Regions from separate parts of the Paenibacillus larvae subsp. larvae genome, predicted to be linked through region 2. Evidence: riboswitches for the same ligand, from Rfam matches in the RefSeq annotation. Region 2 holds a riboswitch; the other holds the start of a gene.
What was found. Region 2 has a riboswitch for cobalamin ahead of metE (5-methyltetrahydropteroyltriglutamate--homocysteine S-methyltransferase). Riboswitches for the same ligand answer to the same signal wherever they lie in the genome.
Positions count from the first base shown of each region.

Region 1: it holds a riboswitch for cobalamin, as region 2 does, so the genes downstream of both, BXP28_RS12560 (1-propanol dehydrogenase PduQ) here and metE (5-methyltetrahydropteroyltriglutamate--homocysteine S-methyltransferase) in region 2, are expected to answer to the same signal.

Region 1 covers NZ_CP019687.1:2,411,343-2,416,206, reverse strand. The annotation lists gene BXP28_RS12585 (YolD-like family protein) at 1-334, shown strand, start outside; gene BXP28_RS12580 (DUF2512 family protein) at 385-729, opposite strand; gene BXP28_RS12575 (spore coat-like protein) at 914-1,117, shown strand; gene BXP28_RS12570 (spore coat protein) at 1,236-1,439, shown strand; adenosylcobalamin (AdoCbl) riboswitch at 1,785-1,934, shown strand; gene BXP28_RS12560 (1-propanol dehydrogenase PduQ) at 2,321-3,460, shown strand; partial or broken gene BXP28_RS12555 (BMC domain-containing protein) at 3,645-3,997, shown strand; gene BXP28_RS12550 (EutP/PduV family microcompartment system protein) at 4,009-4,440, shown strand; gene BXP28_RS12545 (ANTAR domain-containing response regulator) at 4,676-4,864, shown strand, end outside.
Region 2 covers NZ_CP019687.1:856,178-861,041, reverse strand. The annotation lists partial or broken gene BXP28_RS04585 (esterase/lipase family protein) at 1-184, opposite strand, end outside; gene metE (5-methyltetrahydropteroyltriglutamate--homocysteine S-methyltransferase) at 437-2,737, opposite strand; cobalamin riboswitch at 2,921-3,119, opposite strand; gene xerS (tyrosine recombinase XerS) at 3,323-4,405, shown strand; gene BXP28_RS04570 (ABC transporter ATP-binding protein) at 4,467-4,864, opposite strand, start outside.

The DNA.
Region 1 (4,864 bases), 1.6 Mb from region 2:
GTCTGAATATGTTCTCTATGAAGCCTCCCGCTCCATTCCTCTGGAAAAGAAAGAATGGGTGGTCCGGCAAATTATGCAGTATAGACGGCAGGTAGCTACTGAGAAACGCGAGAATCACAAGAAACAGGAGAAACGCGTTCATGAACTCTCTGAAATCCTTTCAGAAGCATTTGAAAGCAGCACAGTAATCACGGTTGTTACTTATGGAATATATAAGAACCGGGAGTACAGCGGCGTAATTATAAAGCTGGACCTGCGGGAGGAGAAGATTTTGTTAAAGTGTCAGGAAAGCATGCAGTGGCTTCACTTTTCTTCAATTTTACATGTATACTGAGTCTTCGTTTCTTTTTTGTTTAGAAGCTGTATTTATTAAGCTCCCAATAATTATCGAGCCTCTTTATTAACAGAAGTCTGTCCTAAAAAGCGGTGAAATCCGATTTCTACTACACCGAGTACGATAACGACCGTAAGCAGTTCCCCTACTGACAATGACCAGTTGGCATAGCGGGCTACCAGCCAAAGATAAAACAAAGCGACAACGGCATCCACAATGGTAGCAACTGTATTGTTAGTGTACCTAAGGACGATTTGATCTCCTATTAGATAAGCAATGACTGACAAAATAACGGCAGCTGTGGCTGCCCCTACAAAAGTAGCTTCTGTATACCACATAAGCAGGGGAATGACTACGATTCCGTTTAACAATACTTTAATTAGAAATTTATTCATCAATTTTTGACCTCTTTTCTGACAGTTATTGTTTATTAGCTTCTCCAAACATCCCCAATTTTATTTCAGCCTGATCCTATTTCTTCATAGCTTTTTCATGTTTTATTTTACCAATTTAAATTGAATATCCTTATTTGCACGGGCGGATAATAAATTCATGGTTTAAAGGAGGTGAATCGTTATAATGGCACAACAAGGCCTTGCCGTACACGAAACATTGGAAGTACATGAGCTCCTTACCTTTAAAAATACCTGTATGACAAAATCGGTTGCTATGCAGGGACTGGTTTCTGATCCGGCGCTTAAAAGTCTTTTGCAAGAAGATATTCAGCATTCTGCAAAAGCAATTCAAGACTATCAGGGATTATTATCCCGACCCCATATTTAGAAAGGAGAAAACATAAAAATGAGCACCACTGTAGAGAATTTAACCGGTATGAATGTAATAACTGAACAGGTTATCGCATCCGATTTCCTTATTGCCTCAAAATCCGGTGTTAAAGATCTTGGCTACTGCTTTAACTGAAGCCACTACTCCGGAAGTCAGATCAGTTCTGAAAAACCATCTGGATACAGCGATCACTATGCACCAGAAAATAACGGATTACATGCTGAATAAAGGCATGTACCATCCCTTTAATGTAAATGAACAAATCCAAATGGATATCCAGAATGCCCAGAAGACTTTAAATTTAATGAATCGTTCCTGAATTCCAGAAAAACGTTTTACTTTACAACAAGGGCCCTCCCCAATGCACATAATTTGCTTAAGGACGGGCCTTATATTTTTCTACGAGGAAAAAACTATCATTCTCAGCTTTTTAATTTGCTATAATTTTATGGATGAGAGGATTTTAGCAAAAAAATACGACAGGGATAATATCTTTCTAAAAAAGGAGAAGGATAATGAGCAAGAAAAGACATTCCGTTATCGAGTCTCCAAAACTTCAGCCTCAATTGGACAACAGCGAATAATCTGCCAAATAATTTGTCAAATGATTTGCCAAATTATTTCTATATGCTATAATGTTCTCGAATGGTAACATTCACGTCATGCCACAATATAAAAGTTTTAGGCAATGGAAGTTTGGTGCAAATCCAACGCGGTCCCGCCACTGTGATAGACCGGATACCGGTCTTAAGTCAGGTCTTTTGCCTAGAAACTTTGAGCAACCAACCGCTTCGAGGCGAAAGTGGTGGTTTAGAAGTCTAGTGTGACGATTATCGCCTCTAGGCTTTTTTTATTGGAAAGAGGGTGTCCCGACAATGTTGTCGGGGGTATGGCCTGGCGGCGGCGCCAAACATGTACAAGGATGTACAGCAAGGAAACGGGTAGATTCTTCAACGAAGAAGAATGTGATACACAATGGCGTGTATCCCCTTTTTTTTATCATCTGCCTTTTGCATAAGATGGCATTAAGCAACAACAGGTTGACGTTTTACTGAATAAGGGTGTAAACTAATAGACGACAATCAAATGACAGCAAGCTGCACAATGACGTGTACATATAAGCAAAGAGGCTTTTAAAGGAATTCGTTCTTTTAAAAGTCTCTTTTTTATTTTCCTGAAACTTACATTGGAGGTGCCTGCATGGATAAAATTTCTTTTAAAACCGATATCTATATGGGGCAAGGTGCGTTAGACCGGCTAACGGAATTACGCAACAAACGAATATTTGTCGTTACCGATCCGTTCATGGTGAAATCCGGCATGATTAATCTGCTGTTCGAGAGACTGCACGAAAGCAACAAACAGTACATTTTCAGCAATATCGTGCCGGACCCGCCAATCGAGGTCGTGACAGAAGGTTTGGAAGCACTCAGCTCGTTTAACACCGATATGATCATAGCCGTGGGCGGAGGTTCTGCTATTGATGCGGCCAAGGCGATGAAGATCTTTGCCAAAAAACTGATGAACCAGCAGGATATCCCTTTCGTGGCCATTCCGACAACGAGCGGCACCGGTTCCGAAGTCACTTCTTTTTCGGTCATCAGCGACAAGAAGAAGAATATCAAGTATCCTCTTGTTTCTCATGACATGCTGCCGGAAGAAGCTATTTTGGACCCTGAACTGGTCAAGAGTGTTCCGGATTTCATCACGGCTGATACGGGAATGGACGTATTGACCCACGCCATTGAAGCCTATGTGTCCACCAAAGCCAATGATATTTCCGATGCCCTGGCGGAAAAAGCGCTCAAGCTTGTGTTTGCCTATCTGCCCAAAGCCCACAAGGACGGCAGTGATCTCGAAGCGCGTGAGAAGATGCATAACGCATCGTGTCTGGCCGGTATGGCTTTCAATATTGCTTCACTTGGACTTAACCATGGGATTGCCCATGTGGCAGGAGCCAAATTCAAGATTGCCCATGGCCGGATGAACTCGCTATTATTGCCGCATGTGATTGAATTTAATGCTGATTACAAGCCGGGATACGGCAAAGATGAAGGCAATGCTGCGGCTGCAAGATATGCGGAGATCTCCAGAAGCTTAGGGCTGCCGGCTTCCAATTCCCGAAGCGGGGTACGCAGTCTGGTCCAGGCGATTAAACAGCTGCAGAAGCAATTGAAGATGCCGCAAACATTAAAAGACTGCAATATTGCATACAGTACTTTGGAAGAAATGCAGGAGGCCATTGCCCAAGGTGCGCTGAAGGACGGATGTACAGCAACCAATCCGCGTGTTCCGTCAGACGCGGATGTGATCGGAATTTTGAACAAAATGTATCAATAAAATTTACCGCATTGACAACGTTTGCTTAAATCAAATATATTATGAGATAAAGATAGCACAATGGCGTGTTGTATAACAAGTAAAGCGAAGAGGCTTCTTAAAATTTCCGTGTGAATTTTTTAAGAAGCCTTTATGTTTTTTTATGGCTTTAATCACGTGTTTTTTTGATGGGATGGGATAAGGGATGAACCAGCAAGATGAAAAGCAGCGCGTCATTCAGGAGTACGTGCCCGGGAAACAGGTAACCTTGGCTCACATTATTGCCAATCCAACAAGGACATTTACAAGAAGCTGGGATTGGGGACGGATGTGCAGGATGCCATTGGCATTATGACGATAACCCCAAGCGAAGCCTCCATTATTGGGGCGGACATTGCAACCAAGGCAGCCGGCGTTCAGATCGGTTTTGTCGATCGTTTCAGTGGCTCCCTGGTTATAACGGGCGATGTTTCATCCGTTGATTCAGCTGTGAATGAAGTACTGAATGGTTTGCAGAACATTCTCGGATTTTCGGCTGCTGCCATTACGAGAACGTAGGGGAAACTGCCATGAAGAAGTTGATATTAGCCGGGAGTACAGGCTCTGGTAAGACCACGTTATGTCAACGGCTGCACGGTCAGGAGCTTGCCTACAAAAAGACACAGGCGATTGAGAATTTTGAGCAAGCCATAGATACGCCCGGGGAGTGCATTGAAAACCGTTCTTTATACAGAATGCTTCTTGTTACAAGCGTTGATGCTGATGTAATCGGCCTTGTGCAAGATTGCACAAACGAAGAAAGCTATTTTCCTCCGTCCTTTGCTACAGCATTTGCCAAACCGGTCATTGGCATTGTAACCAAGATCGAACTGGCGGAGTCTGATGAGGATATTGCAAAGGCAGCGGAATACTTGCAGGCCGCCGGGGCCTCACCCATTTTCCGGATTTCTTCCGTGGAGAATCTGGGATTGGACGAGCTTGAGGCCTATTTGAGAGAGTAGCTGTTTGAATCAATTTCATAACTTGGATCACCATCCGAAATGATATAATAACTGGTATAATATATATAAATAGATATATATAAATTAGATATATATCTATCTGAACCGTATTTATCTAAATCTTCTCCATTAAACGCTCACCGGTTATTTTACGAAATTGATTCCGTTTTATAACTGAATAGCGGGGTTCACGGGATAACAAGCAAATATCGGTAAACAATGAGGTGCATGACACATGAATGGAAAAATTGTAATAGTCGACGACGAACCTATTACAAGAATGGATATTCGTGCGATGCTTGAAGAAGCGGACTACGATGTTGTAGGGGAAGCTTCAGATGGGTTTGAAGCCATCGAATTATGCAAAAAGCATCTGCCCGAACTGGTCATTATGGATATTCAAATGCCGATCCTGGATGGGTTA
Region 2 (4,864 bases):
ATATCGTGAACCCCCCCCAATATTTCACACCCAACAGCTCATCCCGCCCCCAGCCTGCCAAACCATGAACCAGAATAATGGGATACTGGTTCTGCTTTCCCTTTTCTGCTTGCACCGGTAATGGCAACAGTAAACCTAAAACCAACAAAATAAAAAGGATACATCTTTTGAACGGTTTTCTCATTAAATAACCTCCCTTCTTAATACTTCTTATGTTAGCGCTTTCATGGTTAACACTATTTTATTACAATTTTTTGAATTTTCCCATCAGATTTTCATCCAGAATACACCCATCCCATTGGAATTAGCGATGAATAGATAAGAAGACATCTTATTAGGCACCTATTCAAACTAATTATGTATGGTGGAAAGGATTTGAAATAATAAAAAACAGCCCTTCGGTCATTCTGAACCGAAGGGCTGTCTTCATTTCATATTAGGATAAAGATTGGAGCTGCTTGTTTCTGGCCCGGTGTGTAGCTTCCACCATGTTCTTGAGCGAAGCAATAGTTTCCTCTCTTCCACGAGTCTTGAGACCACAATCCGGATTTATCCAGAAGAGAGAGGGGTCAAGTACTTTCAGTGCCCGGTCTATCATTTGCTCCATCTCTTCCACGGAAGGGACCCTTGGACTGTGAATATCATAGACGCCCAGGCCGATTCCCTGTTCATACGTATCTTCTTCAAACGCCCCGATAAGTTCTCCATGGCTCCGGGATGTCTCAATTGAGATCACATCGGCATCCATCGCTTTGATAGAATCCAGCACATCCTGAAACTCGCAATAACACATATGAGTATGAATCTGTGTCGTATCTTTGACTGTGCAGGTGGCTATCTTGAAGGCCTTAACCGCCCACCGCAGGTAACCATCTTTGTCTTTCACCTGAAGAGGGAGACCTTCACGAAGGGCAGGTTCATCCACTTGAATCATTTCAATTCCCGATTTCTCCAGTTCCTCTATTTCCTTGCGCAGAGCCAGGGCAATTTGATTAGCTACAGCTTCTCGTGAAATATCATCCCGTACAAAGGACCAGTTTAAAATGGTCACTGGACCTGTAAGCATACCTTTCATCGGTTTTGATGTAAGGGACTGGGCGTATACACTTTCCTTCACGGTCATCGGAGAATCAAAATACACATCCCCGTAAATGACAGGAGGTTTTACACAGCGGGATCCATAAGACTGTACCCATCCGTTTTTCGTAAAGGCAAAGCCGCCTAATTTTTCACCAAAAAATTCTACCATGTCTGTCCGTTCGAATTCGCCATGTACCAGGACATCCAGGCCGATTTCTTCCTGAATTTGAACCCAATCCCTGATTTCCGCTTCAATGAAAGCCTGGTACTGCTCGTTGGTAATATCACCTTTGCGCCATTTAAGCCGTGTTTGCCTAACTTCCTTCGTTTGCGGGAAACTGCCGATGGTAGTTGTAGGCAATAGAGGAAGCTGCCATTTGTCCTGCTGCAGCTGTTTGCGTCTGGTGAATGGACTGATTCGTTTGCCTGTCTCATTTTTTAGCTGTTCTACCGCTTTCTGCACTTCCGTATGATTCCGGGCAGCGGATTCTTTCAGGGCACGGACTGCCTCTTCGTTGCTGGTTAAATCCGCTTGAACTGAATCACTGCCTTCTGTCCAATACTTAGTCAGCAGGACCAATTCATCCAGCTTTTCATCGGCAAAAGCTAAAGCTTGTTTCAAAACGGAATCCAGCCCCGATTCCTGCTCCAGGCTGACTGGCACATGCAGCAGGCTGCAGGAAGGTTGAAGAATCCACCTGGAAGAAGGTACCGCTGCGGAAATGGATTCAAGCGTCCGTATTTTTTCCTTTAAATCCGAAGCCCATATATTCCGGCCATCGATAATGCCGATACCTAAGATTTTGTCTTCCGGAAAACCGAAACGCTGAATAGCTTGGAGATTTCCTTCCGCTCCTTGGACAAAGTCAAGACCAAGCGCCTGTACGGGCAATCCTGCAGCAGCTTCATAGTATGGAACGGAATCAAAATAAGTTTGCAGTAAAATGTTCAATTCCGGTGCAGCCTTATGAAGTTCTTGATAAACGTTTTGCAAAACCTGAACATCCTCATTTGTAAATAAAGATGCAGCTAATACCGGTTCATCAATTTGGACCCAGGCAACCCCTTCCTGTTCCAGCTCTATTAGAATCTGTTTATACAAAGGAAGGAACTGATCTGCCAGGGAGGCAAACCGGTCCGGCTCATAACCTTTAGATAATTTCAGAAAGGTGAGCAGCCCGATCAGGACAGGCTTTGTTTCTACGCCTAATTCCTGTTTAGCCTCACGGTAGGCCTCAAGCGGCCGGTTTACCGTTAAGGATGGCGCCGCGCCCTGTAATTCAGGCACAATATAGTGATAGTTGGTATTAAACCATTTGGTCATTTCACAAGCTGTAGCCTGCTTATTTCCCCGAGCCATCGCGAAATAAGTCTCTAAGGATACAGGCCCTCCATCATAATGGAAACGGCTTGGAACCAGGCCGAACATTGCCGCATGGTCCAGCATTTGATCGTACAAAGTAAAATCGTTTACGGGGATTAGCTGAATGCCCTTCTCTATTTGCTTTCTCAAATGGCTGAGACGAAGCTGGCGAGTCGTGGAAAGAAGCTCATCTTCCCCTATTTTTCCGGACCAAAAACTTTCCAGAGCTTTCTTCCATTCCCTGTTCAAACCGATTCTCGGATAACCCAAATTACCGTTTACCAAATTACTCATTCATATGGCTCCTCTCATAATAGGAATCATTTTGCTTATGGAAAGCAAAGAGATGGCAGGTAAAGGTGCAGAAAGCCAATAACAAAAAGGCATCCTTCCTTTTCTGGCGCATAGGGAAAGATGCCCGTGTTTGCATAATAAACTGGCATGGTCATCTAACACCTTCCTATCGTCCGTAGGTTAGCAGTGTCGTTAGAACAGGCAGGTCTCCTGGCTTCCAGATTCATCGCCTTAAAGCCGCCTTCCCAGTCATCTTAGACCAGTGGCGTTTGCCTGGCACAAGGCTCCTCTGTTACAGTGGCGGGACCGCGACGGATTTACACCGATCTTCCCTTTTAAGTTTCATCGTTACAGACGAAGCACCTGTCTCCACAATATGCAATATTTTGCAGAACGATTTGTATTCACTATACAAGATAATCCCAAGTTTCTCAATAGGAAATTAACTCTTCCTTGATATGCAGGCAATTCGGTCTTCCCGTATGGTTATCTGATTATCAGGCATTGTACCGGTCCTGAAGCTCCGATATACTGAAACTAGCGATTTGTCCCGCAAATTAAGAATGAAATACCGAGGTGACCTACATGAACATACAAAAACAAAAAGACCGTGAAGAACTGGACAAAAAACTTCCCCACATGCCCTGGTACGTGGATAAATATATTCATCATAAACTGCCGGATCTTTCTCCCTCCACTCTTTTGGAATATGTGCGGGACTACGAAACTTTTTTCGGTTGGATGATGGCGGAAGGACTGACAGAAGCGGAACAAATGCCCGGCATCCCTCTGGAAGATCTGGAGCGGCTTCATACGGACAGCATCGACAATTTCAAAGCTTTCCTGGCCACGCATAAGAATCACCTGAATAAAAAAATCACCATAACCCGTAAATTATCCTCCCTTCGGTCCCTGTTTCATTATTTGAGCCAAATTGCAGAAGATGAAAACTTTTATCCCCTGCTTAAAAGAAACGTTATGGCCAAGATCGAAATCAAACGGACCAACCGCTCCAAGGATATCGCCAGCAAGCTTGAAGGCAAACTGCTGCAGGAGGAAGAAATCATCGAGTTTATCCACTATATCAGGGAAGGGTACGAACACGATGTGGCTGATAATAAACAGGCTTTATATGCTTACAAACAAAATCATGTGCGGGACGCCTGTATTGTCAGTCTGATCCTCCATTCCGGCTTACGTGTTTCCGAAGTGGTCAATTTGACTCTGGACGACTTGGATATTAAGAAAAAGACCATCTATGTATTCCGCAAGGGGAATAATGACGGCAGCTTTAAAACAAGAGTCTATTTCCGGCAGGAAGCGATGGAAGATCTTTCCCGTTATTTGGAAATCAGAGAGACACGATACCGGCCGCCCAAAAAAGAAAAGGCCCTGTTTCTCACCATTCCTAACGGGAGGTCCGAAGGAAAAATGATGACAAAACGGGCCATGCAAGAGATGGTGCTCAAATATGCCAAAAGGTTTGGCAAGCCGTATTTGAGCGTCCATAAACTGCGGCATTCCTTTGCCACGGATTATTACTTGCAAAATGATTTGTATAAAACGCAGGAGCAGTTGGGCCATGCATCTTCCGATACTACCCAGATCTATGCCCACTTGACAGACAAGACCATGGAAGAAGCCATTGACCGGCGCAGGGAAGATTAGCTACCCCTGCTTCATATCTGTTTTATGATGCAATTACTATGCTAGGCAACCAGAAGCAAATTTAAACAAGCGTCTGCACATTGAACAGCCTTGCATAGCTGCCTTCCTGTTCCAGCAGTTCCATGTGCGTCCCTTGCTCTACAATCTCCCCGTTTTCCATGACAACAATTTGGTCTGCATGTGTGATAGTAGATAAACGGTGTGCCACGATGAGTGTTGTACGATTATGCGCCAATTCCTGCAGGGACTGCTGGATCAGATGCTCAGACTCTAAATCCAAAGCGGAAGTGGCTTCGTCCAGAATGAGGACCTGCGGGTTTTTCAGGAAAACGCGGGCAATAGCTACACGCTGTTTCTGCCCTCCGGACAATTTGATACCTCTCTCGCCGATTTCCGTGTCATAACCATCTGGAAGCTGGGTAATAAAGCCGTGGGCATTTGCCGAAACGGCAGCTGCTA